Regions from separate parts of the Lacrimispora brassicae genome, predicted to be linked through region 2. Evidence: a T-box and tRNA genes for the amino acid it is inferred to sense, from the RefSeq annotation. Region 2 holds a T-box; the other regions hold tRNA genes.
The links. A T-box is a leader RNA that pairs with one kind of tRNA and senses whether it is charged. The one in region 2 lies ahead of thrS (threonine--tRNA ligase), so its partner is inferred to be a tRNA-Thr.
Positions count from the first base shown of each region.

Region 1 (10,757 bases), on a different contig from region 2:
ACATCGGTGATCATATAAGCGGTATCTTCCGTAAATATCCTCTCATCCGCCTGGTTTCCATTGTATATTTCCCCGTCATACTGGCTTTGTAAGCTGACAATACAGGTTTTGTTGCTGTACATCCCTTTGTTTGCCAGAACAGAATATCCCTTTGCCATATCCACCACTCTGGCGCCTTCCGTAAAACCTCCGATGCTCATGCTGCTGTTTCCGTTATCCAGATAGCTTAAGCCTGCAAAGTGCATCTTTCCCAGATACCCGATGCCCGTATTGGCGCCGATGTCCTCCAGTACCTGCCAGGCCACCGTGTTCAGACTCCGGTTCAATGCCTCTCTTACGGAAACATTGCCGTAATAGCTGCCCCCGCTGTTTTTAGGCCCTTTGTCAAACAGGTGGTCATTCACCAGCCTGGAGGGATAATAAAAACCGGTTTCAAAGGCTGGCGCATAGTCGATCAGCGGCTTTATGGTGGACCCAGGCTGCCGTCTGCTTAAAAATCCCCGGTTGTACTCGTCATCAGTACCACGGCCGCCTACAATGGCCACCACATATCCGGTCTGGTTGTCAATGCACACAGCCGCTCCCTGCAAGGCGAATTTTCCATTTTCCTGCAGATCCTTAAAGCCTTTCAGCCGTTCGTCAATGGTTCCCTGGAGAGCATTCTGAATAGAAGTTTCCAGGCTGGTGCGTATTTCAAATCCTCCGTTCCGGATCATATCGCTCTTTGCCTGATAAAGCTCCTGGTACTGTTCCTTATAGGAGTCATAAGAAGCCTGATTGTTAAACACATACTGGAAAACAAATCCGTCATTTTTCATCAATTCCTGGGCGGCACAGTGTATGGCATAGCTTGTCAGGTAATTTTCCGTTGTCCCCGGCTCATAAATCTTAGCCACCGTTAAAGGCTGGGCTTTGGCATAATCCTTTTCCTCTTCAGAAATAAACTTGCAAAGAGCCATATTGTCAATGACCTGGTCCCTCTTCTTTTTTGAGGTTTCCGGATGGGCAACCGGGTCATATTTTGACGGATTATTGCTGATTCCTGCCAGGGTGGCCGCCTCCCAGACGGACAAGTCCTTTGCTTCCTTATCAAAATAATAGCGGCTGGCCTCAGATACCCCGTAGCACCGGTTGGCAAAGAAATTGGTGTTGCAGTAAAATTCCAGGATGTCGGACTTGGAATATTTCTCCTCCATACGGGGCGCTGCGAAAAATTCCGTCAGCTTTCTCTGGAAGGTCTTTTCCTGGGTCAGATAGGTGTTCTTAATGACCTGCTGGGTGATGGTGCTGCCGCCCTGGGTGATTGTCCCCTTGTTTTTTACAAATACCACGCCTGCACGCAGCAGGCCTATGTAATCGATCCCATGATGTTTATAAAATCTTCTGTCCTCCTGGGCAATATAGGCATTCTGTAAGTTCCTGCTGATCCCTGAAATCGGGACGTATTCATAGTGGCCGGAGTTAATGGTTCCTATGAGATTTCCGGCAGAATCATAGATTCTCGTATCCGTTGGCTGGGAGAAATCAGTCTTGACCGTCTTGTTCATAATGGAATCTGCCTTTTCCTTACAGGCCATGATCTCATTCTGATATTTTAAAAATACGACGCCGCCGGCCAGGCACCCCAAAACCATAATTCCCAGAAATACGAAAAGAATGGCCTTAATCGGCCGAAAGAATATGGACCATGGGTTTTTGCGTTTCTTTTTAGGTTTCCCCATATCAATTTGACTCCTTTTCATCGTTTTTGTGTACCAATGAACCAAAGGGATATGTTTGCATATCCGGTTGACTCACAACCTCAAGACTGAAAGATATCTTTCTCTCAATCTTTACATATGACAAAAACGGGAAGCCTCTTTATTAAGACTTCCCGTTTGTTTTCAGAGCTGATGACGGGACTCGGACCCGTGACCTCCTCACTACCAATGAGGTGCGCTACCACCTGTGCCACATCAGCATCTTTTTGGTTCATCGCCTGAACCTCGTATATCATAGCATGGTAAAATCTGTTTGTCAACGTCTTTTTAAATTTTTTCTAAAATGCACAAAATAACAAAAACTTCAGACTTTTGCTCTCCAACCACACTCATTTTACGCTTATAAACTTAAAGGAGAATAGGAAACCTTTCTTCCGTTTCCTATTCTCTTCCACTATTTTTATAAAATTCCTTCAAAGCTTTCCCGCAGGGTATCGCAGGATTTATGAAACTGTTTCCCCTCTTCTTCCGTAAGTGACAGGGAAAGGACTCTCTGGATTCCGTTTTTATTGATGATGCATGGAACTCCGGCATATACCTCCGACTGCCCGTACTCTCCCCGCAGCATGGCTGACACCGTAAAAACGCTGTTTTCATCTCCGAGTATTGCCCTGGTAATCCTGGTAAGGGCCATGCCGATCCCGTAATAAGTGGCCTGCTTGGCCTCAATGATCCGGTAAGCCGCTCCACGGACTTCATCTTCGACCCGCTTCAGCTCTTCCCTGCATACCATGCCCTCCTCTTCTTTGCAAAGGGACAAAATTGGTTTTGTGGCAATCATGGCCTGACTCCAGGGCACAAATTCACTGTCCCCGTGCTCTCCCATGACATAGGCATGAACATTTCTCGGATCCACCCGCAAGGATTCGCCTAACAGGTACCGGAGGCGTGCAGTATCCAGAGCCGTGCCGCTTCCAAGAACGCGTTTTGGATTAAAGCCTGACAGGGAATAGGTAATTCTCGTCATAATGTCCACGGGATTGGTGGCCACCAGGAAAATCCCGTTAAAGCCAGATTCCGTTACCGGCAGCACTATGGACTGAAACACGGAAGCGTTGCGCTTTAACAAGTCAAGCCTTGTCTCCCCGGATTTCTGGGCTACCCCTGCGCAGATCACAACAATGTCCGCATCTGAGCAGTCCCGGTATTCACCGGCATAAATCTTCATATGGGAGGTGGAAAAAGCCAGCCCATGGTTTAGGTCCATTGCCTCGCCTTCCGCCCTTTTCCGGTTGATGTCAATCAAAACCAGTTCATTGCAGACTCCCTGATTCAAAAGACAATAGGCATAACTCATTCCCACCATGCCTGTGCCCACTAATGCGATCTTTCTTTTATCTGTTCTCATAATCCAGCCACTCTCCTCTCGTTGTTATGGATAGTGTATCTGCCTGAAATACAAACTATACGTCCTACAGCCCCCGGTCGACTTTTTTTGTCATCAATTCGCTGTTGCCGCTGTATATAATAGCGCTTTCTTTGGTGATCTTACCCTCTTTATATAAATTCAAAAGACTTGCATCCATGGAGACCATGCCTTCTCCCTGGCCGGTGGAGATCACGGAATCGATCTGGTGGGTTTTGGACTCACGGATCATATTTCTGATGGCATTGTTAAAAAACATGATTTCAAACGCGGGATAAACGCTGCCATCCACAGCAGGGATGAGCTGCTGGGAAATCACCGCCTGAACCACCATGGAAAGCTGCATCCGGATCTGCTGCTGCTGATTAGGAGGAAAACTGTCAATGATGCGGTCAATGGTATTGGCAGCCCCTACCGTATGAAGGGAGGATATCACCAGATGGCCGGTTTCAGCGGCCGTCATAGCGATCCGTATGGTCTCATAATCCCTCATTTCTCCTACAAGAATCACATCCGGCGCCTGTCGCAGGGCACCCCGGAGGCCGGTCACATAGCTGTCCGTATCCGTGGTAATCTCTCTCTGGGTTACCACACTTTGCTTATGGCGGTGAAGGTACTCAAGAGGATCTTCCAGGGTGATCACGTGGGAGTTTCGGGTATTGTTGATCTTGTCGATGATACAGGCCAGAGTAGTGGTCTTGCCGCTTCCCGCCGGCCCTGTGACAAGAACAAATCCTTTTGTCAGTCTGGCAATGTCCATAACAGTCTCAGGAATATGAAGCGCCCTGTAATCAGGCAGTTCAAAGGTCACCACCCGGATCACCGCCGCGAGGGAACCTCTCTGGCGGAACACACTGGAACGAAACCTGGAAACACCGGGAAGCGCAAAGGAAAAATCATCATCCCCATGCTCCCGCACCTTATCCATGGTTCTGTTTCCTGCCAGCTCATACAATTCCGTGATCAGTGCCTCCATCTGAACGGGAAACAGCTTTTCCTCATTCTGATACACGATCCTGCTTCCTATTTTATACGAAAACGGCATGCCAGGCACCAGAAAAATATCCGATGCTTTCTGTGCCACAGCAGCACTTAACAAGTCAATTACCTTCATTTTCCAGTCTCCTGCACTTTCGTCTCCCCGCCTGTCCACACCGGCATGGAATCATCAATTTCATAATCTTCTGTCATAATTACCTTCCATCTGGATATCAGGATATCTTCTCTTTCCTCAGGCTGCAAGACCAGCTCAACAGAAAGGGCCTGGGACCGTTCCATGGGAATTTGTACCGTCACGGTTCCCTCCTCGGGATGATAAGCTTCCCCAAGCTCCCGGGTCAAAAACTGTTTACGCTCCTGGGGATCCAGACTCTTTTCCCTGACCTGGGCCGCCTTTTCTAAAACCATCTGATAAAAAGCTTCTCCCTCTCCATCCGCCCGGTAATACTCCGTCACGGCAGAAGCATTGCGTTCCGCCAGATTCCACTCGCTTTTGGCTGCGCTGAGGGACAGCATCCCAAAGGTAATCAGGCACATGACAATAAATATAAGAATAAGGGAAGGGGTGCCTATATTGGCCTTGTAGGCCTTTTCCTGTTTTGCCATGGTTCCACCTCCGTCAATATTGCGTCTCATGTCTCTTCACCGTAAGGGAATAGACCTTTTTCCCGTTTCTGCTTACAATCACATCCGCCTGGTCTGTTCCGGTGATCTCTGCCTTTACATCAAAGACAGCTTTCTCTTTTTCACAGGGATTTCCGGCCCGGTCAAAACCCATGGCATAGGAGTCAGAGCCATTTTCCGGCCCTTGAGCCTGAAACCTTTTTTCCAGCCCCTCTGTGCCATCCCCTTTCCAGACCTCTGCCACGCTTTGGGCAATCAGCACGCCCTGATTTAAATCCGCCGCCCCCCGGCTCATAAAATCCGCTTTTACAAATGTTTTTATGCAAATGGCTGCACAAAGGATGAAGAAAAAAACAACGGCGATCATCTCCATCATAAAAACTCCTGAAGGGTGTTTTCTATTCATTGTCCGATCCTCCGCTTCTTATTGAAAGCCAAAGACCGCCTCTGCCTTCCTCTTCCGTTTTTATGTGAAGGAGCCTGCCATCCATTTCCATGGAGACAGGGCTGCATTCCAGAATTTCGTTTCCGTCTCCAACTCCCAGACCACTTTCTGCATCTGTAAATAATTCCCACAGACTGCCATCCTGGTAGTAAATATTGGTCACATAAACCGAATCCTCTATTTTCTGCTCCAGCTTAAGAACAGGGATCCCATCCATCTCTGTCAGAGAAACCCTGCCGGCTTCATCCCCCTGCCTCACCTTGTTGGCTATGTAGCTTAAGGCAACATCCTTCTCATAGGTATCCTCTGCCCTGGCATTGATATTCTCATAAACTTTGCCCCCGATAAGCACCGAAAAAAGAGCGCAGAGCACAAATACAAGAAACAGCAGTATGGTAAAGAGTGCATTGGCCATCTGGCCTCTCTGGTTTTCTTTTCCGCTCAAATACCCACCTCCCGGTTATTCTTCATGGGGATTGACCGTAATATCCGGCATAAAGTTCGAAGCAAAGCCGCTGTAAAATACATCATACCGGTTCTTGTCAATCTGTATTCCATAATTTTCTTCCAGATACTCCACGTTAGGTGGATATCTTCCCTCAATGGCATAACACTGCACCGAGGCCCTGCGTATGGCAACCCGAAGGGTTTCTGCTCCCCTTGCATCGGCTTTTTTAGAAAAAATAAGCGCTCCTGACACAAAGATTCCTACCGCACATACAAAGGCTGCCAAGGAAATCAGATGGCCAAGGACTCCCCTGGGAGATTGTTTCCACTTCTTCATCAAGACCTCCTCCTATCCAATTGCCGATAAAACACTGACAAGAGGAAGCATGACAGACAGAAGCACCAGCCCCACTGCAACGGCCAGCACTGCCACCACTGTAGGCTCGAACCTGCTGACCATGTGTTCCATGGCATTATCCGCCTCTTCCTCATAGCTTCTGGATATTTCCTCCATAACCCGGTCCAGTCGCCCGCTTCTTGTTCCCACCTTTATCATCTGTGCATAAAAGCCTTTAAACAGCCCTGTGTTCTTCATGGCAGTATAATAATCCGTTCCTGCCTCAAGCGCCTGGGCACATTTCCTGATCTTTTCTTCCACTGCCTGGTTTTCCACCAGTAGTCCTGCCAGTTCCATTCCCTTTTCTAAGTCAAGCCCGCTGTGAAGGGTCAGTGCCAAAACCGCGGTAAATCGCCGGTTGGCTACGGCAAGAGCCATACGGCTCCTTTTTTTCATCCACTGAATCAGCCGTTGTGCAATCAGGAGTTTTTTTCCCTTCCTGCCAAGGAGCCACACCAGGGCAGTTGTCAGGGCCAGAAGGATCCCAAGAGCCAGGGCTGCCCCGCAGAATGCGCCTCCAAGTCTTGTTGCAGCAAGAGAAACCGGCGACATCTCTGCCCCCAGTTGTTGATATACATTTTCAAATACAGGCATAACCTTGGTGAATAAAACCAGAAGGACCACCAGGAGCATGAAGATCATGATGACAGGATAGGTGAGGGCATTCCTTATATTTTTCATAAGGATATGCTCTTTTTCATAATAACCGGCCAGAGATTCCATGATCTGATCCAGAGTCCCCGTCTCCTCTCCCAGCCTTGCCATCCGGATCACATAGGGCGGATAAACTCCGGTATGTTCCAGCACTTTTGAGAAAGGAATGCCCAGCTCTGACTCTTCCGCCATCTGCATAAGTAGTTTTTTCTCTTCCTCCCATACCGCATCCTCCGACATAACAGACAATCCCTCGTCAAGAGGGATTGCCGCATGGAGTAGAATTGATATTTGAAGGCAGAAAGCGGAAAGTTCCCTAGAGGAATACGTCTTTTTCGCTTTCGTTTTCATCTGTTGTATCTCCTTTTTCAAATGAAGTTCTTTAGTATGAGTATTTCGCTTTATAATTGGAACTGTTTGTAATGTATTGCTGTACGGCCGGATCACTGCCTCCTGAAGATGCAAATGTGGGATCCATAAGCTTCCAGTCATATCCGTCAAAATAGATGATATTGTCCACCCAGCCCTGGCCGTCAATATAAACATTGACCCAGGCATGGTAAAGACTGCCTGTATAGCCTACCACAAGCTTTGTGGGGATATTCTGGGACCGCAGCATGGCGGTCATAACAGCCGCATAGTCAAAACAGATGCCCTTTTTCTGGGCCAGCACCTGATCCACATTGGGCAGATAACCGGACTGGACGGAGTTTGCCAGCGCCGTATCGTAGGTAAAATTCGTTATCACATAATTATAAACATTGGTCACAACGCCTACGTCATCTGTTGCAGAAACCGCAAGTTCCTCTCCCTTTTTCACCACCGCGCTTCCGGCGGAAAAATTCACATACTGGTTGGGGTAAAGGAACGGGTCAAACTGGTCTGCAAGGGTCACATTAACATCGCCGCTGGATTTTATGGCGTACTGGGTTCCCTGTACCTGCTCTAAAACCCGTACCGTGTATTTTCCGTTTCCTTCTGTCAGAGGGAATACCTCGTAGGCAGATCTGGCATTTAAATCATAGGAATATGTTTCTCCTCCGCTTTTAATCACCTGCACCTTGATCTTGGAAGATTTTCCGCTGTACTGGACCATTACATAGCCATGGCTGGTATTGGACACATCTATAAGCGCAGTATCATTTCCAAAGGTGACTGTTCCCGGTGCCTGAGGAGTCCTCACATTGTTTCCGGAAGGCTTTGAATAAAGAGGAACCGCTTCATCCTCAATGCTCACCACGGTCTTCCACTCAATGCTCTCATTGGTACTGTCCGCCGAAGCAATATTAGTGCCTGATACAAATCCGCTGAAAGAAAACAGTATCCCCGCGCAAAGAACCGCCATAGCCGTACCATTTTTCTTCATAATCATCACTCCTCATCTATTGTCCCAATCGTTGTCTTACGATCTCATAAGCCAGCACACCTGCTGCCACAGAAGCATTGAGGGAATCAATGTTTCCCTTCATGGGTATGGAAGCCACCATGTCACAGTTTTCCCTGATCAGTTTTCCCACACCGCTTCCTTCGCTGCCGATCACAAGACCAATCGGTCCCTTTAAATCAAGACGGTACATCACTTCTCCGCCCATATCGGCGCAGACAAACCACATACCTTTTTTCTTTAATTCTTCCATGGTAGCCGTTAAGTTGGTAACCTTTGCTACCGGCGTATAGTTAAGCGCCCCTGCAGAGGTCTTGGCAACCGTAGCCGTAAGGCCTACGGCCCGCCGCTTTGGAATAATGACCCCGTGGGCTCCCGCTAAATTGGCAGTACGGATGATGGCCCCTAAATTGTGAGGGTCCTCGATCCCATCCAGCAGAAAGAGAAAGGGAGGCTCCCCCTTTTCCTCTGCCGCCTTTAATAAATCTTCCACCTCTGCGTATTCGTAGGCTGCCGCATGGACAATAACGCCCTGATGATGACCGTCCTCGGACATCTGGTCCAGGCGCTCTCTTTCCACGAAATTAATGATGGTATCCTTCTTTTTTGCTTCCCGGATAATGGACTGGATAGGGCCATCCTGAACTCCCTTTTGTACATAAAGCTTATCAATTGTCTTTCCGGAACGGAATGCTTCCAACACTGCATTCCTTCCCTCTATGGTAAATTCCTCTATCATTCCAGTTCTCCTATTCGTTCAAGTCCCTTGCCTATCAGGGTGACCAGCCGGTCTAAATTTCCGTTTAAATACAGATAGCCGCATAAGGCTTCAAATCCGGTTGCAGTCCTGTAATCCACAACGGTGGCATGTTTCGCAGTTGTCACGGCTTTTGCATTACGGCCACGCTTGTATACTGCTACCTCTTCCGGAGTCAGATCTTCATCTTCAAGAAGCCGGCGGATGATCCCTGCCTGGGCTCCTGCGTTCACCAGCTTTGCACTCTTCTTATGCATATTATGCACCTGGGTGCTTCCATGGTTCATCACCTTTGTCCGCACGATCAATTCATAAACCCCATCCCCGATATAGGCAAGTGCCAGCGGGGAATAGGTTTTTATATCCACTTCCTTTAACTTCAGCGTTTCCTTGAAAAAGTCAGAAAATCCTGACAGTGATGTTATACTCTCTTCCATTTTACACCTTCCCTGGTGTCCTCCAGAACGATCCCCTTTTCTAAAAGCTTTCCGCGGATCTTATCGGCAAGGGCAAAATTCTTATCTTTTCTGGCCTGCTGCCTGTCAGCGATCATGGCTTCAATCTCGTCATCCAGGATCTCTTCTTCCTTTTCCGTAATGATTCCAAGAACTTCACACAGCCTTTCAATGGTTTCCTTTAAATAGGTCACATATTCCCTGGAGCTGTCTTCGTTTGTGGTAGAATTGCTTAATTTTACCAGTTCAAATATAGCGGATATGGCATCTGCCGTGTTAAAATCGTCATCCATGGCAGTCTCATATTTGGAAACCAAGTCCTGTACCGCCTTATTATCTTCACCTTCAAGAAGGGTTTCTGTTTTTGCAGAAGCCTCCAGGCCTTTTAATTTGTCTACCGCGGTCAAAATTCTATCCAACCCGTTTTTAGATGATTCCATTAAATCGGAACCGAAATTAATAGGGCTTCTGTAGTGTGCACTCAGCATAAAGAAGCGCAGCACCTGTAAATCATATTTTTCACTGATGTCCCGGACAGTGAAAAAATTCCCCAGAGACTTGGACATCTTTTTATTATCAATATTCAGGAATCCATTGTGCATCCAGTATTTTGCAAATTCTTTCCCATTGGCTGCCTCACTCTGAGCGATCTCGTTCTCATGATGGGGGAAGATTAAGTCCTCTCCGCCTGCATGAATATCGATCTGATCCCCAAGATATTTCTTGGACATTACGGAGCACTCAATATGCCAGCCTGGCCGCCCTTCACACCATGGGGATTCCCAGTAAGGCTCCCCTTCTTTTTTCGGCTTCCAAAGGACGAAATCCGATGGATCCTCTTTTCCGTCTCCCCCGGTCACCTTGATTTCACGGAAACCGGACTGTAAATCTTCCAGATTCTTATGAGACAGTTTTCCATATTCCTCAAAAGTTTTCGTACGGAAATAAACCGTTCCATCCTCCGCCTCATAAGCATGGCCGGAGGCAATGAGTTTTTCAATCATATCCAGCATACCGCAGATTTCCTCTGTTGCCAGGGGGTTCTTGGTGGCTGGCTTTACATTCAGACTTTCCATATCCTTTTTGCATTCCTCAATATAACGATTGGAAATGGTGTTTGCATCTACCCCCTCTTCAATGGCCTTTTTTATGATCTTATCATCTATATCGGTAAAGTTTGATACAAAGTTTACCTCATATCCCTTATATTCAAAATATCTTCGTACCGTATCAAACACGATGATGGGTCTTGCGTTACCAATGTGTATGAGATTGTAAACCGTTGGTCCGCAGACGTACATCTTGACCTTTCCAGGTTCTAAAGAAACGAATTCTTCCTTCTGTCTGGATAATGTATTATAAATTTTCATAGTATCTTCCTTTCCTCTTTATTGCGCAGGGTGTTTCCTCAATTCTGTTTTATTTCCCGCAGCCTCCGCAACAGCCTCCGCAGCCCTCCGCCATGATTT
Region 1 is NZ_BRYH01000009.1:131,431-142,187, reverse strand. It holds gene ACYVD3_RS06395 (transglycosylase domain-containing protein) at 1-1,721, opposite strand, end outside; tRNA gene ACYVD3_RS06390 (tRNA-Thr) at 1,888-1,960, opposite strand; gene ACYVD3_RS06385 (L-lactate dehydrogenase) at 2,161-3,108, opposite strand; gene ACYVD3_RS06380 (type IV pilus twitching motility protein PilT) at 3,173-4,240, opposite strand; gene ACYVD3_RS06375 (short-chain dehydrogenase) at 4,237-4,731, opposite strand; gene ACYVD3_RS06370 (hypothetical protein) at 4,745-5,155, opposite strand; gene ACYVD3_RS06365 (DUF4860 domain-containing protein) at 5,148-5,639, opposite strand; gene ACYVD3_RS06360 (hypothetical protein) at 5,655-5,978, opposite strand; gene ACYVD3_RS06355 (type II secretion system F family protein) at 5,991-7,043, opposite strand; gene ACYVD3_RS06350 (transglutaminase-like domain-containing protein) at 7,075-8,058, opposite strand; gene rlmB (23S rRNA (guanosine(2251)-2'-O)-methyltransferase RlmB) at 8,075-8,815, opposite strand; gene ACYVD3_RS06340 (Mini-ribonuclease 3) at 8,812-9,270, opposite strand; gene cysS (cysteine--tRNA ligase) at 9,255-10,658, opposite strand; gene ispF (2-C-methyl-D-erythritol 2,4-cyclodiphosphate synthase) at 10,708-10,757, opposite strand, start outside.
Region 1: it encodes a tRNA-Thr, which carries the amino acid that the T-box ahead of thrS (threonine--tRNA ligase) is inferred to sense. The anticodon was not compared.

Region 2 (10,757 bases):
CCCATGACTTTGGCCCAGCTCATCAATGTGCTTTATAACATCGTAGACAGAATTTACATAGGTAGAATCCAGGAAAACGCAACCCTGGCCTTAACAGGACTTGGCCTGTGCCTTCCCATCATTTCCGTGGTCATTGCCTTTGCCAACTTGTTCGGCATGGGCGGTGCGCCTTTGTGCTCCATTGAGAGAGGGAGGGGAAATGAAAAAGAGGCGGAAGTGATCATGGGAAATTCCTTTGTCCTTCTGGTGGCCTTTGGCCTGGGGCTTACTGTTTTAGGCCTGGCCTTTAAAAAGCCCATGCTGTATTTGTTTGGCGCCAGCGACTTGACCTATCCTTATGCGGATCAGTACATCAGCATTTATCTGTTAGGCAATGTTTTTGTCATGATCGGCCTTGGAATGAACAGCTTTATCAATTCTCAGGGATTTGGGACCATGGGGATGGTAACAGTTCTTTTAGGGGCAATTGCCAATATTATTTTAGACCCCATATTTATTTTTGTTCTGGATATGGGCGTAAGGGGAGCGGCTCTTGCAACCATATTGTCGCAGTTTCTTTCTGCTCTCTGGATCGTTAAATTCCTGACAGGAAAGAAAACCATTTTAAGGCTTAAGACCTCTGGTTTTCGTTTGAGGAAGCACAGGGTAAAAGATATTATTGCCCTGGGAATGTCAGGCTTTACCATGTCCATTACCAACAGTCTGGTGCAGATTATGTATAATGCCTCCCTGCAGCATTATGGCGGCGATCTGTATGTGGGAGTTATGACCGTTATCAATTCGGTCCGGGAGGTGATTTCCATGCCTGTAAGCGGTATTACCAATGGTGCCCAGCCGGTCATGGGCTATAATTACGGGGCAGGGAAATATGGCCGGGTAAAGCGGGCAATTATTTTTACCTCGATAGTTTCCATCGCATATACCACAGTCATGTGGGGGCTGGTTCACGGCTTTCCGGAGTTTTTTATCCGGATTTTCAATCAGGAAGAGGAACTGTTGAAGGCAGGTGTTCCTGCCATGCGGATCTATTACTTCGGCTTTTTTTTCATGTCCCTGCAGTTTGCCGGACAGTCTGTGTTTGTGGCTTTGGGAAAAGCAAAGAAGGCTGTGTTTTTTTCCATTTTCCGCAAGGTTGTGATCGTGATTCCCCTGATTCTCATCCTTCCCGGCGTGATGGGAAACGGGACGGCCGGAGTTTTTATGGCGGAGCCTGTTTCCAATCTCGTGGGAGGCGGAGCCTGCTTTTTGACCATGCTGGTTACTCTATGGCCGGAGCTTAGTGAAGAAAGAAAAAAATAAAAGGAGAAACCTATGAAGACCATAACCAGGGATTATATTACAAATACACTTTCAAAGGAGGATCCGCCCTGTGACAGGATCAGGGCAGGAGAGGTCGTGGCCTTTGAGACCTATGACTGTTTCACAAACCAGTTTCTTCCCCAGGAGGCGACCTTTGAAAATGTGGTAAGGAAGCCGGGAAATCCTGCAACAGGGCCTCTCTATATTGAAGGGGCCATGCCTGGAGACATGCTTAAGATTGATATTCTGGATATTGAAATGGGCCCGGTGGGAATTGTCATGCTTGGGCCTGGCAGCGGAAGCGAAAAGGAGGAATTTCCCCGCAAGGTATTAAGGCGGGTGCCTGTAAAGGGTGGATATGCCTATTTCAATGAAAAGGTCAAAATTCCCATAAAGCCTATGATCGGCGTCATCGGCGTGGCTCCGGCAGGAGAGGGAGTTTCCACCATCACTCCCATGGACCATGGCGGAAATATGGACTGCACCCAGATAAAAAAAGGAGCATCTCTGTATCTGCCTGTATTTGTGGAAGGAGCTCTTTTGTCTATGGGAGATTTTCACGCCATTATGGGAGACGGCGAGGTGGAGGACTGCGGCCTGGAAATAGAAGGACGGGCTATCGTCCGGGTAAGCGTTGTGAGAAATAAAAACTGTGTTCCCTATCCCATGATCGAGACAGAGGATAAGCTTATTACCATCGCATCTAAGGAACAGGTGGAGGAAGCCTGGCGGGCGGCATCCAGACAGATGTATGATTTCATGAAGGAGAAGGTGGGGATGGATTATGAAGAGGCCGGTATGCTCCTTACCATGACCGGGGATCTTGCCATCTGTCAGACAGTAAATCCCATGAAAACGGTGAGAATGGAATTGCCTCGTCATATAACTCAAAGTTATGGTTTTGATTCCATTTCGGTAGAGTAAAAAAGGCTGAAATTTCTTGACAGCCAGCGTATTTTGGAAGATAATGATAGACAAATTATAAAAACTGACAGATATGCCGGTAAGGGGAACGCCCTCCGGGTATCCCTTTACACCCGGTATACCCGATGGTGTGGGGTGCGCTGAGGCGGGGTGGCCGGCCCAGACGGCGTGGGCACCTCAGGAGGAAAGGAAGAAGTATCACATGGAGACAATCAGAATCGAAAAAACAACTTGCCCGAAAGAAAAACCAGGCAAAGATAACCCGTTGACATTTGGAACCATATTTACGGATCATATGTTTGAAGTGGATTACGAAGAGGGGAAGGGCTGGTATGACCCCAGGATTGTGCCTTATCACAAGCTGGAACTGGATCCATCTTCCATGGTATTCCATTACGGACAGGAGATGTTTGAGGGCTTAAAGGCATACAAGGCAGAGGATGGCAGGGTGTTGCTGTTCCGTCCGGATAAGAATATTGAGCGTGCCAACAGGAGCAACCGCAGGCTTTGCATCCCGGAGATTCCCGAGGATTTATTTTTAGAGGGATTAAAAATGGTCGTAAGCGTGGATCAGGACTGGATTCCCACAAAGCCGGGAACCTCTCTTTATATCAGGCCCTTTGTGATTGCCACCGATCCATTCTTAGGGGTCAGGCCCTCCTATACCTATAAATTCATGATTATTTTATCTCCAGTGGGGGCTTATTACGCCAGCGGTCTTGATCCGGTTAAGATCTGGATCGAGGATGAATATGTGAGAGCGGTAAAGGGCGGCATTGGCGAGGCAAAGACCGGAGGAAATTACGTTGCTTCCCTGGCCTCCCAGGTAAAGGCCCATGACGAGGGTTACTCCCAGGTGTTATGGCTTGACGGCGTTCACAGGAAATACATCGAGGAAGTAGGAGCCATGAACATCTTCTTTAAGATCAACGGCGTGGTCATTACACCGGAGTTAAATGGAAGCATTCTTCCCGGCGTTACCAGGGATTCTGTCATTGCCCTGTGCAAAAAATGGGGTGTGGCTGTTGAAGAAAGGAAGGTCTCCGTTGAAGAGGTGGTTGCTGCGGCAAGCTCCGGAGCAATGGAAGAGTGTTTTGGAACAGGAACGGCGGCCGTTATATCCCCGGTTGGTGAACTTCGGTTTGAGGAAGACAGAATGTCTGTGGGAGGCGGAAGGATCGGGGAACTGACCCAGAAGCTTTATGATTCCATTACCGGTATCCAGCTTGGGGAGGCAGAAGGGCCAAAAGGCTGGACCGTGGAAGTAAAATAAAATCTGACAAAACCTACCCGGCGGAGCTGATGAAAAGGCGCCGCCGGAAGCTTTGAGAAAAAGCAGAAAGAAAAAGGGAGCCTGATATGACAGCGGTACTGATAAAAGCAGGTGCATTTGTATCAATTATTATTATGGGGTACCTGCTCAAACGGGCAGGTTTTTTTCAGGCAAAGGATTTTTATCTGGTTTCCAGAATCGTGATCAAGATCACTCTTCCGGCGGCCATTGTTTCTAATTTCAGCAGGATCACTATGGATTATTCCATTCTCTTCATATGCGGGATCGGTTTTTTGTGCAATTGCGTGACCGTTGCCGCCGGGTATGGGATGTATGCTGCAAGGCCAAAGGAAGAAAAGGCTTTTGCAATGCTCAACCTGTCCGGATATAATGTGGGAAACTTTACTATGCCCTTTGTTCAGAGTTTTTTAAGTCCAATGGGATTTGCGGCCACAAGCCTGTTTGATGCCGGAAATGCCGTTATGTGTACCGGAATGACCTATACACTGGCCAGCATGGTCATAGGAGAGGAAGAAAAGCCTTCCGTAAAAAAGGCGGTGCTCAAGTTGTTTTCCTCGGTACCTTTTGATGCCTATGTCATTATGACTGTTTTAGGCATATTAAATATAAAGCTGCCTTCTGTCCTGATCAGCCTTGCAGACACGGCAGGCGGAGCCAATGCGTTTCTTGCCCTTTTAATGATTGGCATCGGCTTTGAGATCCGCATGGAAAAGGAAAAGATTGGGCACATTCTCAGGATATTAGGGGCACGGTACGTTATCGCGGTTTTAATGGCAGTTGGATTTTATTGTCTCACTCCCTTTGGGCTGGAGGTGCGGCGGGCGCTGGCCATTGTGTCCCTTGGCCCTGTGTCATCGGTGGCCCCTGCCTTTACCGGAGCCTTAAAGGGAGATGTGGAGACTGCAAGCGCCATCAATTCCCTGTCAATCGTGGTCAGCATAGCTGCGATTACGGCAGCCCTGATCATCCTTTTATGAAATTTTTTTCATGACGCTTGACAAACTGCTTAACCGTGCTATAATCTAAACTTATAAAGCAATATTGAGAAAGCAATGACAAGACCAGTATCATATCAGGAAAGGCCAGAGAGAGGCGCGTTTGGTGGAAGCGTCTTACAGGAATGATATGAGAAGACCAGCTTGGAGCGTCCCTTAATGGGGAACGGTGACTCCGTTATCGTCATAAGAAGTGGTTTGGACATTTATTTTGTCCACTCAAAAAGGGTGGAACCGCGATTTTTTTGAATAGAATCGTCCCTTTCTGTATGGAAACATATGGAAAGGGGCTTTTTTTATTTCCGCGAACTATGAAGCAAAGGGAAATACCCCTTGCCAACAGAACATGACACAATAATATGTAAAGGAGATTGATGGTAAATGAAGATTACATTAAAAGACGGTTCAGTCAAGGAATATGAACATGCAATGTCAGTGATTGACATCGCTTCGGATATAAGCGAAGGCCTGGCTAGAAATGCCTGTGCAGGCGAGGTGGATGGAAAGGTTGTGGATTTAAGGACCGTTATTGACGGAGACTGCGGTTTAAGCATTCTCACTGTCAACGATCCGGCAGGTCTTTCCGCTTACCGCCATACGGCAAGCCATATCCTGGCACAGGCTGTAAAAAGGCTGTATCCTCAGGCAAAACTTGCAATCGGACCTTCCATTGAAAATGGCTTTTATTATGATTTCGATATCCCTTCCTTTTCAAGAGAAGATCTGGATAAAATCGAAGCTGAGATGAAGAAGATCATAAAGGAAGGGGCAAAAATTGAACGCTTTACCCTTCCAAGGGAAGAAGCAATTAAATTCATGGAGGAAAAGGGCGAGCCTTATAAGGTGGAGCTGATCCAGGATCTTCCGGAGGAAGCGGAGATTTCCTTCTACCGGCAGGGAGAGTTTACCGATCTTTGTGCAGGGCCACACCTGGTGAGCACAAAATCCATTAAGGCATATAAGCTCACTTCTTCCTCAGGAGCATACTGGAGGGGCAGTGAGAAAAATGCCATGCTGACCCGTGTATATGGCACTGCTTTTGCCAAGAAAGAAGAGCTGAATGAATACCTGGAATATCTGGCAAACATTAAGAACCGGGATCATAACAAGCTGGGCCGTGACTTGGAGATTTTCACTACGGTCGATGTAATCGGCCAGGGACTTCCTCTTCTGATGCCCAAGGGTGCAAAGATTGTCCAGGCCTTACAGAGATGGATTGAGGATGAGGAAGAGAAGCGGGGCTATATGAGAACAAAGACTCCTCTCATGGCAAAGAAGGATTTATACATCATTTCCGACCATTGGGATCACTATAAGGAAGGGATGTTTGTTCTGGGAAATGAGGAAACCGATGATGAGGTATTCGCCCTCCGCCCAATGACCTGCCCATTCCAGTACTATGTTTACAAACAGAGCCAGAAATCCTACCGTGACCTGCCATGCAGATACGGCGAGACTTCCACCCTGTTCCGCAATGAGGATTCCGGCGAGATGCATGGATTGACCCGTGTCCGCCAGTTTACCATTTCCGAAGGCCATTTGATCGTACGTCCTGACCAGATCGAAGAAGAGTTTAAGGGCTGCGTGGATCTGGCAAAATACTGTCTCACAACCCTTGGCCTGGAAGGCGATGTAACCTACCAGATGTCCAAGTGGGATCCCAACAAGGCAGACCACTATCTGGGTACACCGGAAATGTGGGATGAAGTGGAAGACATGATGCGCAAGATCCTGGACCACATCGGAATCCAGTATACAGAAGTTAGCGGAGAAGCGGCATTTTACGGACCAAAGCTGGATATTCAGGCAAAGAATGTATACGGCAAGGAAGACACCATGATCACTATCCAGCTTGATATGTTCCTGGCAGAGCGCTTTGATATGACCTTTGTGGATAAGGATGGAACAAAAAAACGTCCTTATATCATCCACAGAACGTCCATGGGCTGCTATGAAAGGACCCTGGCATGGCTGATTGAAAAATACGAAGGAGCATTCCCTACCTGGTTATGTCCGGAGCAGGTGCGCGTTCTTCCTATTTCTGAAAAATACCATGAATATGCGGGAAAGGTTGCGGCTCAGTTAAAGGAAAACGGCATTCTTGCAACGGTCGACGAACGTGCGGAAAAGATCGGATACAAGATCCGCGAGGCGCGTCTGTCAAAGCTTCCCTATATGCTGGTAGTAGGGCAGAAGGAGGAGGAAGATGGTGTGGTATCTGTACGCAGCCGTTTCAACGGCGACGAAGGACAGCGCCCGATTTCCGATTTCATTGATGATATCTGCCGGGAAATCCGTACAAAGGAAATCAAAAAGGTAAATGTAACAGAAGAAACAAAATAAATAGAAACTGTCATGGCTTATGAAAAAACGGAAGGAACACCCTGGGTCATACTGATACGTCTCATAAAGCATGAACCGTAAGGGAGAGGGAATGTTTGTGAGAATATTTTCCTTCCCCGGTGCGCATACTAGTCCTGGAACATCATCTTAAGTAAGAATGCCAGGAGGAAATAAGCCATGACAAAATTAGACTGTAATGTAACAAGCTGTCTTCACAATTCCGATAATTATTGTTGCAAGTCTGCCATCATCGTAGAAGGGAACCAGGCAAAGGATACCTATGATACTTGCTGCGGAAGTTTTGACGAGAACAAGGACGGTTCCTTCCGTAACTTATTCAAGACTCCGGAAAGCCGTCTGGAGGTGGACTGCGAGGCTGTCAACTGTGTTTACAATGAAGGCCGCCACTGTTCAGCAGAGCACATCGGAATCGCAGGAGACGGTGCCAGTGCATCGGAGCATACCGAATGCTCAACCTTTAAAACCAGATAAGCATGTAAAATAAAATGCGCCAGGAGAGTTCCTGACGTATTTTATTTTAGGCAGGCTGCCGGTCATAAAACCATGACAAAGGTTCCGGCTGTAATCAGAAGGATTCCTATGAGCTTTTTAATGGTAAACTGCTCGTGAAGAATGAGAAAGGCCAGAATGACGGTAAGGACAATGCTCAGCTTATCCACGGGAACTACCTTGGAAGCCTCTCCTATTTGAAGGGCTTTGTAATAGCAGATCCAGGAAAGGCCGGTAGCAAGGCCGGACAGGATGAGAAAAAGCCAGCTTTTTTTACTGATTTCCAAAAGTCCGGTATGAGCCCCTGTGAAAAAAACGATTATCCAGGCCATCAGCACCACGACAATCGTCCGGATGGCCGTGGCCAGATTGGAATTGACTCCTTCGATTCCCATTTTAGCCAGAATGGATGTGAAGGCAGCAAAAATGGAAGAAAGAAGAGCTAAAATAAACCACATAAAATGCCTCCTGCTAATTTTATTTTATTATATATTATGATTGTAGCGCTGACCATAGAAAGCTGCAAGGAAAACTTTAAACGGAAAAGTTGGAGGTGCTTTGGAAAAATATGTTGACAGACAGATAAATATATAGTATCATGATAGAAGTTGTGAAAACAGCAAACAGGAAAGTAGGTATCCGCCTCACCACGGCACGAGTAAGTGTCCCTGGTTCATAGCCTTTAGTACATAGGTGTACTGTGTAGAGACTTTGGTGGTGGATAGCGTTTGTCTATCTATTTTTTTTTATGCCTATGGGCAAGCAATGTGGATTCCGACCAACACACACAATATGATGGAGGTGCACGACAATTAGCGATTTAATGATTAATGAACAGATCAGAGATAAGGAAGTTCTGTTGATTGGTGAAAACGGAGAAAAAATGGGAATTATGTCTACCAGAGACGCTTTACAGCTTGCAAAGGAAGCAGAGCTCGACTTGGTAAAAATTGCTCCGACTGCAAAACCACCGGTTTGTAAGATTATCGATTACGGTAAATATCGTTACGAACTGGCAAGAAAAGAAAAAGAAGCTAAAAAGAAACAGAAGGTAATCGAAGTAAAAGAAGTTCGTTTATCTCCGAACATTGATACGAATGATTTAAATACAAAGATGAGCGCCGCAAGGAAGTTCCTCGAAAAGGGAGATAAAGTAAAGGTAACCTTACGTTTCAGAGGTCGTGAAATGGCGCACATGTCAAAGTCAAGATATATTCTGGATGATTTCGCTGAGAAGTTAGCCGATATCGCGACCATTGACAAGCCAGCCAAGGTGGAAGGAAGAAGCATGATTATATTTTTAAATGCAAAACGCCAGTAGAACATTATCAAGGAGGAAAATACAATGCCTAAATTAAAAACAAGCAAATCGGCTGCAAAACGTTTCAAAGTTACAGGAACAGGAAAGCTTGTAAGAAATAAAGCTTACAAATCTCACATCTTAACTAAGAAATCAACTAAGAGAAAAAGAAACCTTAGAAAAGATATTGTTACGGATGCAACCAATGCAAAAGTAATGAAGAAGATTTTACCATATTTATAGGATCTTAAGTTAAGAAGGAGGAAAAACCGATGGCAAGAATTAAAGGCGGTATGAACGCTAAGAAAAAACATAACAGAGTGTTAAAGATGGCTAAAGGCTACAGAGGCGCTCGTTCCAAACAGTATAGAGTAGCAAAGCAATCAGTAATGAGAGCATTAACAAGCTCCTATGCAGGCAGAAAAGAAAGAAAGAGACAGTTCAGACAGTTATGGATCGCACGTATCAACGCTGCAGCACGTATCAACGGCGTATCTTACAGCGTATTTATGCACGGCTTAAAGTTAGCTGGAGTTGATTTAAACAGAAAAGTTCTGGCTGACATGGCAGTGAATGACGCAGAAGGCTTCGCTAAGTTAGCAGAGCTGGCGAAAGCAAAAGTGGCTTAATCGGATATTCAAACCTCGGAAACCTTGTGTTTACGGGGTTTTTTGATGTCCGAAAATAAGGGGAAATGGGTAATTAGAAAAGTAATGATGCTATTTCTTTAAATGTTTGAAAATGATAGTGGACAAACCATTAAGGTTATTTGCAAAATAGGATTTAACGTATTAGTACACATTGGAAACTCCATATTGATCGTTGACAAAATGCGATGTATTATAAGGTGAGGATTGTTGATAGAGCGGGAGGCATAAAAATGCGAGAGTATTTTATGAAAACAAAACGAATCGGTTTTTCAAGGTGGAATGCTGCTGATCTGGATTTGGCTTTTCAGCTATGGGGAGAAAAAGAAGTCACTCAATTTATATGTGCTGCCGGAAGTCTTACAAGTCAGGATATCATCAACCGGTTAGATACAGAGATTCATAATGATAAGGTATTTCATATACAGTACTGGCCTGTTTTTGAGCTTGTTACAGATGAATTGATTGGCTGCTGCGGAATTCGGCCTTTTAAGTCCGAAACACATTCCTATGAAATTGGTTTTCATCTGCGGAAAAAATACTGGGGAATGGGATATGCCTGTGAGGCTGCGAAAGCCGTCATAGATTACAGTTTTACTATCTTAAGAGCAGGTAAGCTCTATGCAGGACATCACCCCCAAAACAAAGCATCAGAAAAGCTCTTGGTGAAACTGGGATTTCATTATATCGGAAAAAATTATTATAAACCCACAGGATTGTATCATCCGTCCTATGAGTTAATGAACCATGGATCAAGAATATGATCTTAGGAAACACAAATACATAAACTATCAACTGTCAATATGGGTTGGTAGTTTTTTGTCTGGGTAAGGAGATGGAGTAAGAAAATCAACAAGAGAACGAAGTAAGGTGCGGGACTGGAAGGTAAAAAGCAAAGCCTGACTATATTTAGTCAGGCTCTACCAAAGATTGCACGAATGTGGCTAAACATTCATATACACTATAACACATAATAATGCATATTTCAAGCATAATAATGTATTTTTATTCATTTATAAAAATGTATCAGAGAGAGCGATATAAACGAAGAGATTTTGATTAAGTATTTCGATGCCAAGGCCTGGGTGAAGTTTCTTCGGGAGCTTCTGCAAAAGAAGCGGGATCATTGGGATGGGTTGAGAGAATAAGACTGTAACTGGCGGTAAACCATGCCTTGCAAGCGATGATACAGGCTGCCGTGGAGTTCTCTGCCGTTGATATCTTTTGCGTCCGTCTCTATTCCAAATGCTCCCATACCTATCACCTGCAATATATTTTGTTTGCTCTAGTCTGCGGTCCTTTTTTCTCTGGTGCTCTGAGTCTGCTTTTATATAGTAGAAATAACCAGTTCCTTCCTATTAAAAAGCTGATTAAAATGGATATATATAAATCTGCCATATATCTGTAATATACAAAAACGGCAGGAACCCCTGTAAAATGAAGAT
Region 2 is NZ_BRYH01000031.1:39,199-49,955, reverse strand. It holds gene ACYVD3_RS15855 (MATE family efflux transporter) at 1-1,299, shown strand, start outside; gene ACYVD3_RS15850 (acetamidase/formamidase family protein) at 1,312-2,223, shown strand; gene ACYVD3_RS15845 (branched-chain amino acid aminotransferase) at 2,426-3,496, shown strand; gene ACYVD3_RS15840 (AEC family transporter) at 3,583-4,494, shown strand; T-box leader at 4,561-4,778, shown strand; gene thrS (threonine--tRNA ligase) at 4,894-6,855, shown strand; gene ACYVD3_RS15830 (DUF1540 domain-containing protein) at 7,033-7,347, shown strand; gene ACYVD3_RS15825 (EamA family transporter) at 7,410-7,823, opposite strand; gene infC (translation initiation factor IF-3) at 8,189-8,686, shown strand; gene rpmI (50S ribosomal protein L35) at 8,711-8,908, shown strand; gene rplT (50S ribosomal protein L20) at 8,938-9,294, shown strand; gene ACYVD3_RS15805 (GNAT family N-acetyltransferase) at 9,546-10,076, shown strand.

Region 3 (10,757 bases), on a different contig from region 2:
CTTCAGTTTTAGTCATTTCACGAAATGGCATTTTTATCTTGATAGAACCATAATCATAAAGAAGATTTTCGAGCTTAGTGAAGAATTCCATTGAGCAATCAATCTCTTTTGCATGGTTACTGTTAATAAAAGCAGTATAAACTTCCTTTATACCCATCGACTGAGCATAAGCAGCAGCTAATGAAATAAATAGTATATTCCGGTATGGTAAGTACATGTCTTCAGCTACCACTGTATCCTCCCATAAATTTGCCTCTATAATCATTCTGGAATTCGATTCTCTATATACATCTCCTATTTTAATAGTCTTAATGTTATCCTTATACTTTAAAGGTATTACCTCCAACAGTGTTTGATATTCTTTTTTCTCACAATGTTGACCATAATCAATGAATAGTATAATTAAATTTTTATTTTCTTTCTCTAACTTATATGCCAAAACTGTAGAATCCATTCCACCTGAAGCCAATAGCAATCCATCGTATATATTCATTTACTCTACCACCTTACCTGTAATTTCAAATACCGCATCGATAACTTCATTCAAACTTTGACAGTATTTATTACATGAATGCTTTAAAAACATATTATCTAATAATTTGTATGGATCATATAGTATCACATTTTTCCGTTTTGCTTGATATGTTCCTATTTCAACTAATGTACCTTGATCATTATACAGCAATGTTGCAATCATAAAATTACATTCTTCTAATAATTCTAAATCTTTCGAAAAAATTACACGTTCTTCATGAAAATTCATATTTTTTGTTATTTGACCATTCTCACGTATTGGCAACCTTGGATTATAGTTATGATATATAAGGGCTTCTACTAATTCATCTAATTTGGATGTATCTACATAACTAAAGTCAGGTGCTGCCATATAAATATTAATTTTTTTTCTGAGAATCCATGGCACTCTAATTCCCATTAACTCTGTCTGCTCATCTGCGTTTTGTAAAAGTAAATCCAATTGTTCTTTAAAATCCTCAAAACACATTGTTTTTGCATAAAACACAGAACTCCAAGCGCAAAATTTCATTGTTTTTTCAATATCTTCCGGAAATTCGTTATAAATATATGCAACATCATAAACATCTCCTACTCCCACGGAATGCATTATGCGATCTAAATAGGCGGGTGCTTGATGCCACCTTTTAGATTCATAATCATATAAGCATGATCCCCCTCTGTTTTCTTTGATTAACAACCTTTTTATATTCCTTTTATCAAATAAATCTACTATTGTGTCATAATTATAATCACTAAAACAATTACTAAAGGTTGTTGATGATGTCGAAAGTATAGCTGTAGTAATATTAGTGTTTGTAAAATTCAGTATATCTTCACTATCATAGTTAAAATCAATATGTATACAACCCTCAAACTCTACTAAATTATTTAATATTTGCTTTGTTCCGTATCGTCCAGGAAAAATAAGTATATCTGTTGGGTTAAATTCTTCCAACAACCCGGATATATTATTTTCATGTATATATTCGGCTTGATCACACAATACATTATTATATACCTGTTTTCCACTCTCATCAGACACTCCAATGATGAAAACATTCGGAGCTTTATCAACTAATCCTAATCTATATGTTCCAGAAGAATTAAGGATTTTTGAATACTTTTTAATATCCTTTTCTAAGTAATCCGGTGCATAATAAGCGAAAGCATAATCAAGATTTAAAGCAGAACAAGCTCTTATAGCATGAAAAATGCCACCTAATCTAACGAGATATGAATTATTTCCTTTTAAATCAAGATGATTATCTACAAAAACTTCTCCAATTATAAGCATTTTCTTGTTAAGCATACAAATTTACCACAATATATGGAATTGGTGATAAGCCAGATGATATTATTTCCCCAGAATATCGCATTTCCTTTTTTAAACACAAATTTAAATAATTATAATGAATCGGCAGATTTCCTATAATTTTTTTTGTATCTGACAACACTACAACCATTCGCTTATTGACTAGGTTTTCACTCAGTTCAATTTTTTCATTTACAAAAGGTACCTTATTATAATTTTGATAATAATCACACATGCCCACATCGTCCAAATTAATGTTTTCTATAGATAATGGACATTTTAATTCTCCACCACTTCCATCTCCACCACTTCCATCTCCACCACTTCCATCTCCATAAAACGATCCCGCTCCACTTCCACGATAGTTTCCAAATTTACCACTTCCCGCAGATCCCATAATACACCTCCAGATTTATTTATTTTATTCTATAACATTTTTATTTATATGGCTAGACGGAACGTATGGTTGTATAGTAATTATAATTATTGTTAAAACAAGTTTCCTTGATACCGACTTCCTATCATCGTTCACCATATAAATCTTTTGCGCTTACAATTAATAGTAAAGTAGACATAGTCCTGTCAAGTAAAAACAGCGTTCACAATGCTGATCCCTTTTAAGATTGAAACTGTTAATATCTGCTTAAGTCATTCCATTCACTCAGCATCCATATTTGATCGACCATACAAATCTTCAACACTTTATTTTGACACCACTTTGACACCACCTTCTATAAATAAAGGTAATTTAAGATAAATACATACCCAAGATTTTACCAGTAAATAGGGCAAGATAAACCACAGTAAACCTTATTCCAAAGAACATCAGCTTCCCAAGCTGAGGAGGCGGGTCCGATTCCCGTTATCTGCTTTTTTTGTTTGCAAAAGCGGATTGTCCCTTCAGTGACAGTCCGCTTTTCACTTTCTCCCGTTCAATACCTTACCTGGAATCCGTTTTCTTCCACCGCGGGAATCTGTACTGACTGGAAGCCGTCAATCACGATATAACGGTCCTGTCCCAAACGGCCGAGCAGACGGTCAATTTCTTCCTCTCTTCCCTGCAATTCCATTTCCACCCGCCCGTCATCTAAGTTTTTTACCCAGCCTGTAAGGCCAATGCCCCGGGCAAGCTGCTGGGTCCGGAAGCGAAATCCCACTCCCTGGACCCGTCCGCTGACATAAATATGCGTTCGGATCTTTTCCCATTTTTCCATCACTGTCACCTATACCCTGACATCCTCCGGCGTCAGAGCTTCCCCATTTTTCATTAATAACATCTCATCAAAGGCCTCAACCGGCATTGGCTTCGCAAATACATATCCCTGAATCACATCGCAGCCCGCAGATGTTAAAAAATCCACGGTTTCTACATACTCCACCCCCTCTGCGATGGTTCTCATCTGAAGCTCCTTTGCCATGTTTATGATATTGGATATGACGATCCTCTCTCTTTTTATATCCGTGCTTTTCCTGAAAAACATAATATCCAGCTTTAATACGTCAATGGGAAGATTCTTCAGAAGATTCAGGGATGAATATCCCGAACCGAAATCATCCAGGGAACAAACAAACCCTTTTTTATGAAGCCGGCTCACAAGGCCGCTGAAAACAGCATCGTCATTAAGCATGACGGTTTCCGTAAACTCCAGTTCCAAAAGTCCGTCAGGTATCTGATACTTTTCTTTCACTCTTCCGTAAAAATCCACAAAGTCTTCCCGCAGTATTCCGATCTTTGAAACATTGACAGCCAGGTTTATGGGCTCTCTGCCGGTCTTTAAATAGTTGTGAAGCCATTGGCAGGCCACCTCAAACATGTACCGGTCAAGCTTCACGATCTTTCCGTCACGTTCCATAAGAGGTATGAACAGTCCCGGCGGTATGGTGCCCTTACGGGGATTCTCCCATCTCACTAAAACCTCGCCTCCTGCGATCCGGTTTCCTTTTTGGATGGATACTTTCGGCTGTATAAACGGCTTAAATTCCCGGTTCCTGATTCCCCTGTCGATTTCCGATTCCAGCTCAGACTCATATACCACCTTATTGCGTATTTCCTTATTATAAAAACCAAACTGGTTTCCCGGCTGGCTCTTTACATGTTTCTGTGCAATATTTGCCCGGTTTACGATCTGTTCTATGGACAGCTCCCGGTCATCTTCCTCCATACAGTAGACGCCCATGCACAGCTCCATGGTAATCTTTTTATTGAAAGGCAGTTCCCTGCTCTGAAAAAACTCAACCAGCTTATAAAACCAACTGCGCATATCCTCCCGGGTTTCATATTTATGGAGGCCTGCGAAATTATCGGCCGATACTCTGCAGAATAAAGCTTCCTGTTCCCCATAATCCCGAAACAGATCCGCAATGGAAGTCAGGATCCTGTCCCCCTCCTCATATCCCAAAATATCATTGATGAATTTAAATTTCTTTATATCACAATACCACACTGCGTAAGAAGAGATACTTTCTTCCTGTATCACCCGCTCCGCTTCTCTCTTAAAGGAAGAAAAATTCCTGCACCCGGTCAGGCTGTCCCTATAAGCCAGTTCCAGAAGAGCTTCCTGGTTTTGGCTGATGATCTTGCACTGCCTGCAGAAAAAGTAAAGAAACAGCCCTGAGGACAGCAAAATCAGCGCCCCGATCCCTGCTTCTATATGTCTGCTCCTCATACTGTATTGAGGAAAAACGCTTAATACATACCAGTTATTAATTCCCAAAGGAATCAAAACGGCCATTTGCTGCCGGCTGCCCTGTGACGCCATGGTAAATGGTTTCTGACTTCCCTTGTGGATTACTTCCCTGACTTTTTCCTGGTCCTTCACGGCCGCCCCTGCGATCACCTTTCCATTCTGGTCAAGGATCTCCGCAAAACCGCCCTCAGCAAGAACAGTTCTATGGATCATATTGTGTATCATGTCACCGGAATTTGTGGCATAAAGAAAGCCCACAGGCTGATCCTCCCCGTTCTTTACAGGGACCCTATAGTAATCATCATAACCACCCGATTCTTTCCAATGGGCGCTGTCTGCAAGGCCGATCTTCATAAACCGGCTTTCACCGTTAATCTCATTTATGATCCGGTCCATCTGCTCCTTATTATCCGGATCCATGGCGCCAAGACTTACAGCCAGTCCCTTAAGAGCATGAAAATCTCCTTCCATCTGGTTCTTAAAAGTGACCTGATTCTGTTTTGCCGCACTGTAAAAGTATGCCGCGTTTTCCTTCTCATTTTTTTGTATCATATATGTCAAAAATATAAAGCAACATGCAATAAAAATCAAACAAAGGAACACAGGAACCAGCATTTGTCCTTTTTTAATCTTTACATCTTTCATCCTTTGCATAAAAAATTAACTCCTCAGAAATAAGATTTCTCTCTTGGACTCTTCATTAATTATAGCTTTTTATGGAAGATTTGGCAATCATTACGTAATTTAAGTTTTTTTTCATGTAGGGGTTGATTTTTCACTGCTTTGCTGTTATACTATCAGAGGCTCAAATCTTATATGGAAAAGCCGGATTGCTTCCGTAGCGCAGTTGGTAGCGCAACGCATTCGTAATGCGTAGGTCGGGGGTTCGAGTCCCCCTGGGAGCTGGTTGAAAACCTCGTGTTTACGGGGTTTTTTTTATTTTATGAATTAATTTTTATTTTTCAAATGCTATGGAATAATATTCCATTGAAATAAAAAAAGAAAGAACACAAATCAGCAGATCTGTATTCTTTCTATCTGGCTCATGAAATGATAAGTCTTATATCAAAGATGCCGTAATAATAGACATTTTATAGACTTCCTCTGCATTACAGCCTCTTGAAAGGTCGTTAATAGGAGCATTTAATCCCTGTAATATAGGGCCGAACGCCTCAAAGCCTCCTAAACGCTGTGCAATTTTGTATCCGATGTTACCGGCATCAATGTTGGGGAAAATAAAGGTATTGGCTTGTCCGGCCACTGGGGAATCAGGAGCTTTTGTCTTAGCCACGACCGGAGAGAACGCAGCATCAAATTGCAGTTCCCCATCTACCAGGAAGTCTAAATCCATGTCTTTCAATTTCTCGGCTGCATTGTGCACCTTATCTACAGATTCCCCTTTGCCGGAACCCAGTGAACTGTAAGACAGCAGTGCAACTTTCGGATCAATGGAAAAGGTTCTGGCTGTTCTGGCTGTTTCCAATACGATTTCCACCAGCTCAGTTTCATCAGGATTAAGGTTAATGGCACAGTCACCCATGGCATACATTTCATTGCCGTTTTCTGCCTCACGATAAAGGATAAAACAACTGGAAACAATCTTGCTGCCAGGCTTGGTCTTGATCAACTGCAAAGCCGGCCTTACCGTATCAGCAGTGGAATAGGTGGCACCGCCCAGCAGGCAATCTGCTTTCCCCATTTTAACCAGCATAGTACCGAAATAATTGGATTTGGCAAGCGCTTCCCGGCAAGCATTTTCATCCATCTTGCCTTTTCTCACCTCTACCATTTTAGCTGTCATTTCTCCAATTTCCCCATAGTTAAGAGGATCTATTTTCTCAATGCCGTCAATGGGCCAGCCGCATTCTTTGGCAGCCACATCTATTTCATCAAGATTCCCCAGAAGTATGGGGGTGAGAATTCCTTCTTTATAAAGGCGGCTTGCCGCTTCCAGGATTCTCGGATCAGTTCCTTCTGTAAATACGATTTTTCTCTTTTGCTCTTTCAGTGCAGCAATCATATGTTTGAACATGTTTTTACCTCCGTTGTTTAAACTCTTTTTATGATATAAAGTATAATTCCTGTTGCATGAATAAATCAACTAAATTTCTATATTTTATAAAATATTTTGACTTCCCTGCATTTTTAAACAGTTCCAACACCTTTTTGTGAATTGGATCCACCGGCCCTGCTACATCATATATCTTAGTGACATACTCCCACCACTTAGAAAAAATCATTCACTGAATGATTTTCTCTTGAAGTGGGGGCTTCTTGCTCAGGCCGAGTAATCTCGACAGTATCAACAAGCTAACCCCGTGTGCCCCACGGTTTATATCATCTCTTAGGCTATGCCTAAGACTCTAAGTCCTTCTTGCCTTATATTTATTGCGGCATTTTTATCTCTGTCCATTATATTTCCGCATTCACAGATGTAGACCCTCTCAGATAATGCAAGTTCGTTCTTTTTCTTTCCACATACAGAACAGGTCTTGCTTGATGGAAACCACTTGTCCACTTTTATAAGCTGTTTCCCAGCTTCATATAATTTATACTGCATGAACTGCACAAACATACCCCAGCCATTGTCATGAACGGATTTGCCAATTTTTAATGCCCTTGACATATCTTTCATGTTGAGATTTTCCACAACAACTGCATCATAGGCATTGGTTATCTGCCTGCTTTGCTTATGCAGAAAATCTTTTCTCTGATTTGATACTTTTTTGTGGAGTTTGGCAACTATTTTCCTCTGCTTATTCCTGTTATTGCTGCATTTTTCGCATTTAGACAGCTTCCTCTGCTCCCTGGCAAGTTTTTCCTGTGCTTTGCGATAATATCTTGGATATTCTGGAATCCCTCCGTTACTATCAACGTACAATTCTTTCATGGAAAAGTCTAAACCTACGATATCTTTTACTTTTTGCTGCTCCAGCTTTTCCTCATACGCAAATAAGATGGAAATGTAGTATTTTCCATCTGGATCTTGTGTTATTGTACAAGATTTTAGTTGATAGCTCTTTGGGATTTCCCTGTGCTGCTTTATGCTTACGGTTCCAAGCTTTGGCAGCTTGATTTTGCCTTGGTCGATTCTTATGTTTCCATTTACATAATTAGTTGTATAAGAATTCTTGTCTTTGTGCTTACTCTTGAATTTAGGGAATCCCACCTTGCCTTTTCCATTCCAGAAATTCTTGTAGGATTTCTCTAAAGACAGCTGTTCGTTAGCAAGTGCCAGACTGTCCACTTCCTTAAGCCAAGGGAATTCTTTCTTGTACTTTGCGGGCGTTGTCTTTAGGGTTTTGCCCGTCCTTTCGTAATAATCTTTCTTATCCGACAGTATCATATTCCAAATAAACCTTGTACAGCCAAATGTCTTAGTCAACAAGGTTCTCTGTTCTTTATTTGGATAAAGCCTGAAGACATAAGCCTTGTTCATTACTTTTCCCCCTGCGATTCAATATATTGCTTTATTACTGAAAGTGGTGCGCCTCCTGCCGTTATTAAGCAAAAACTCTGACTCCAGAAATAATCTTTCCATAATTTTTGCTTAATTTGCGGGAATTCTTTCTTAAGCAGCCTACTGCTTGCACTTTTGTATGCATTAATAAATTTGCTCACTTCTGTTTTTGGATGTGCACGAAACAATATATGTACATGGTCTTTGTCGTGATTCCATTCCATCAATGTTATATGATATTTTGGGGCGATATACTCAAAAATAGTCCTTGCCCTATGGGAAACCGTGTTGTCAAAGACTTTTCTTCGGTATTTCACCACAAGCACCAAATGATAATGCAGCAAAAATACTGAATGTGCATTGCTATCTAATTCCATTATAATAAGCTATTTTCCTTTCGTTCGACTGATTATATTATATATCTAATCTTTTTCTTTTGCAAGCCATTCTTGTGGGTTGTTGCCATATGGTTACAAAATACGTAACCACACCTTACTACAAAAACCGATTCAGCCCACCGCCTAAGAGGACGGGGAAATTCTCGGCTAAAATCTGTTAAAAAATCCACTTTATCCTTTATCTCATCAAGTGAAATGTAATCCACTTTTGCCCCGCAATACTTATAAACCCCGTATATAATTTATCAGCGGCAATGTTGTTTCCCTATTTGTAAAATCAACGGTTTTTCCGTAATTGGCAAGCATCTCTTTCTCTTCATCTGTCAAAGTATTTTCAGCTTTTTTTGCCAGCATTTTACAGACCATAGCCATCATTGCACGGTGCATCAGGCTGAGTTTGGAATAATCCATGGCTCCGCGAAAATGAAACACTTTGATCTTATCCCTCATGTCCGGAGAAAGCACCTTATCCAGGCTCTTTTGAATTTGTTCCCTAATAATTGCATTGGAAGGGTCAGCCAGTCCGCAGGTAAAAATCACCAACTGCTTTTATGTGTTTCCCTTCCAGCAGATCACAGGGTAATTCCTTTGCGATCCACTGCGCATAGTTTCTGGTGGCCCCATATTTTGACTGAAATACAACAGCAATTTTGTTCATAACAGGTTCCTCTTATATTCTATATTTATGACAAACCTATGTGTTCCCAATGGTTGTATACCATCAATCAAAAAATATCAGAGCCCATTTTTAAATTGTTTCATTTAACGCAAAAACCTTCAGGTTGCACCTGAAGGTTTTTATTATGACCTATCCGAGAATCGAACTCGGGTTTCCGCCGTGAGAGGGCGGCGTCTTGACCGCTTGACCAATAGGCCATGACCAAATATCTTTGATGCAGAATCGAGGCGACAAGATTCGAACTTGCGACCTCTGCGTCCCGAACGCAGCGCTCTACCAAACTGAGCCACGCCTCGATTACGTTAGGTAGTATAATATAAATTCCAGCGTATGTCAACCTTATTTTCAAAATTTTTTTATTATTTTAAAATTCTGGAAAAATTACTATAAAATTCTGTAATTATTCTGTCCGGAAAATCCCGGGCATCAGAGGTTTTTATTTTTCCCTCATCAGCCCAGGTCAAACAGGGACAACTGATTGGATTCCGGAAGTTCAAAAAGAAGGCCCAAGTCCCCCATCAGATCACAAACGGTCTTACTGACCTTTGTCCTGTTTCTGAAATCTTCCCTGGACAGGAAGGATCCGTCCTTTACCGCATCCACAACGGCATCCGCCGCCTTTTCTCCCAGTCCGTCAATGCTGCTTAAGGATGGCATCAGCTTGCCGTCAATGATCTGGAAATGCCTTGCCTTTGCCCGGTAAATGTCAACGGGCATAAATTCATATCCTCTGGCGTACATCTCCTGTACGATTCTCATATCTCTTAAGGTGTCCTGCTCCTTTTTGGATAGAGTATCCATCCGTTTCTTATAGTCAGCCAGATAATGTTCCAGCTTATCCGGCCCCTGGCACATCAGCTCATAGCTGAAGCCGTTGGCCCTGATGCTGAAAAAGGAGGCGTAATAAGCCAAAGGATAAAACACCTTGCAATAAGCAATTCGCCAGGCCATCATAACATAGGCAGCAGCGTGGGCCTTAGGGAACATGTACTTGATTTTTTTACAGGACCAGATATACCAATCCGGAACTCCGTGGGCGGTCATCTCTTCCTCCCATTCCTCCTTTAACCCTTTTCCCTTTCGGACGCTCTCCATAATGGAAAAAGAAAGGCCTTCTTCGATTCCCATTGATATCAAATAAATCATAATATCGTCACGGGTACAGATCGCCGTCTGAATGGTGGCTGTCTTTTCCTGGATCAGGGTCTGGGCATTTCCAAGCCACACATCCGTACCATGGGCAAGACCGGCAATGCGCACCAGGTCAGAGAAATACTTAGGCTGCGTGTCAATCAACATCTGCATGGCAAAATCCGTACCAAACTCCGGAACGCCCAAAGCTCCAAGCTTGCATCCTCCGATATCCTCCGGCTTGATCCCCAGGGCCGAGGTATCCTGGAACAGGGACATGACTTCCTTGCTGTCTAAGGGAATATCCTTTACCGGGTCAAATCCGATCAAATCCTGAAGCATACGGATCATGGTAGGATCGTCGTGCCCCAGAATATCAAGCTTTAATAAGTTGTGGTCAATGGAATGGTAGTCAAAATGGGTCGTTACTGTCATGGTGGTCATATCGTTGGCAGGCCGCTGGACCGGAGTAAAGGAATAGATCTCCTCTCCATGGGGAAGTACGATAATTCCTCCCGGATGCTGCCCGGTGGTTCTCCTGACCCCCACACAGCCCTGTACGATCCTGCTGATC
Region 3 is NZ_BRYH01000048.1:35,672-46,428, forward strand. It holds gene ACYVD3_RS21225 (7-cyano-7-deazaguanine synthase) at 1-493, opposite strand, end outside; gene ACYVD3_RS21230 (nucleoside 2-deoxyribosyltransferase) at 494-1,825, opposite strand; gene ACYVD3_RS21235 (hypothetical protein) at 1,818-2,225, opposite strand; gene ACYVD3_RS21240 (acylphosphatase) at 2,761-3,042, opposite strand; gene ACYVD3_RS21245 (bifunctional diguanylate cyclase/phosphodiesterase) at 3,052-5,169, opposite strand; tRNA gene ACYVD3_RS21250 (tRNA-Thr) at 5,348-5,420, shown strand; gene pta (phosphate acetyltransferase) at 5,576-6,547, opposite strand; gene ACYVD3_RS21260 (RNA-guided endonuclease InsQ/TnpB family protein) at 6,860-7,954, opposite strand; gene tnpA (IS200/IS605 family transposase) at 7,954-8,352, opposite strand; gene ACYVD3_RS21270 (flavodoxin domain-containing protein) at 8,596-8,913, opposite strand; gene ACYVD3_RS21275 (hypothetical protein) at 8,888-9,031, opposite strand; tRNA gene ACYVD3_RS21280 (tRNA-Glu) at 9,178-9,249, opposite strand; tRNA gene ACYVD3_RS21285 (tRNA-Pro) at 9,275-9,348, opposite strand; gene ACYVD3_RS21290 (PolC-type DNA polymerase III) at 9,503-10,757, opposite strand, start outside.
Region 3: it encodes a tRNA-Thr, which carries the amino acid that the T-box ahead of thrS (threonine--tRNA ligase) is inferred to sense. The anticodon was not compared.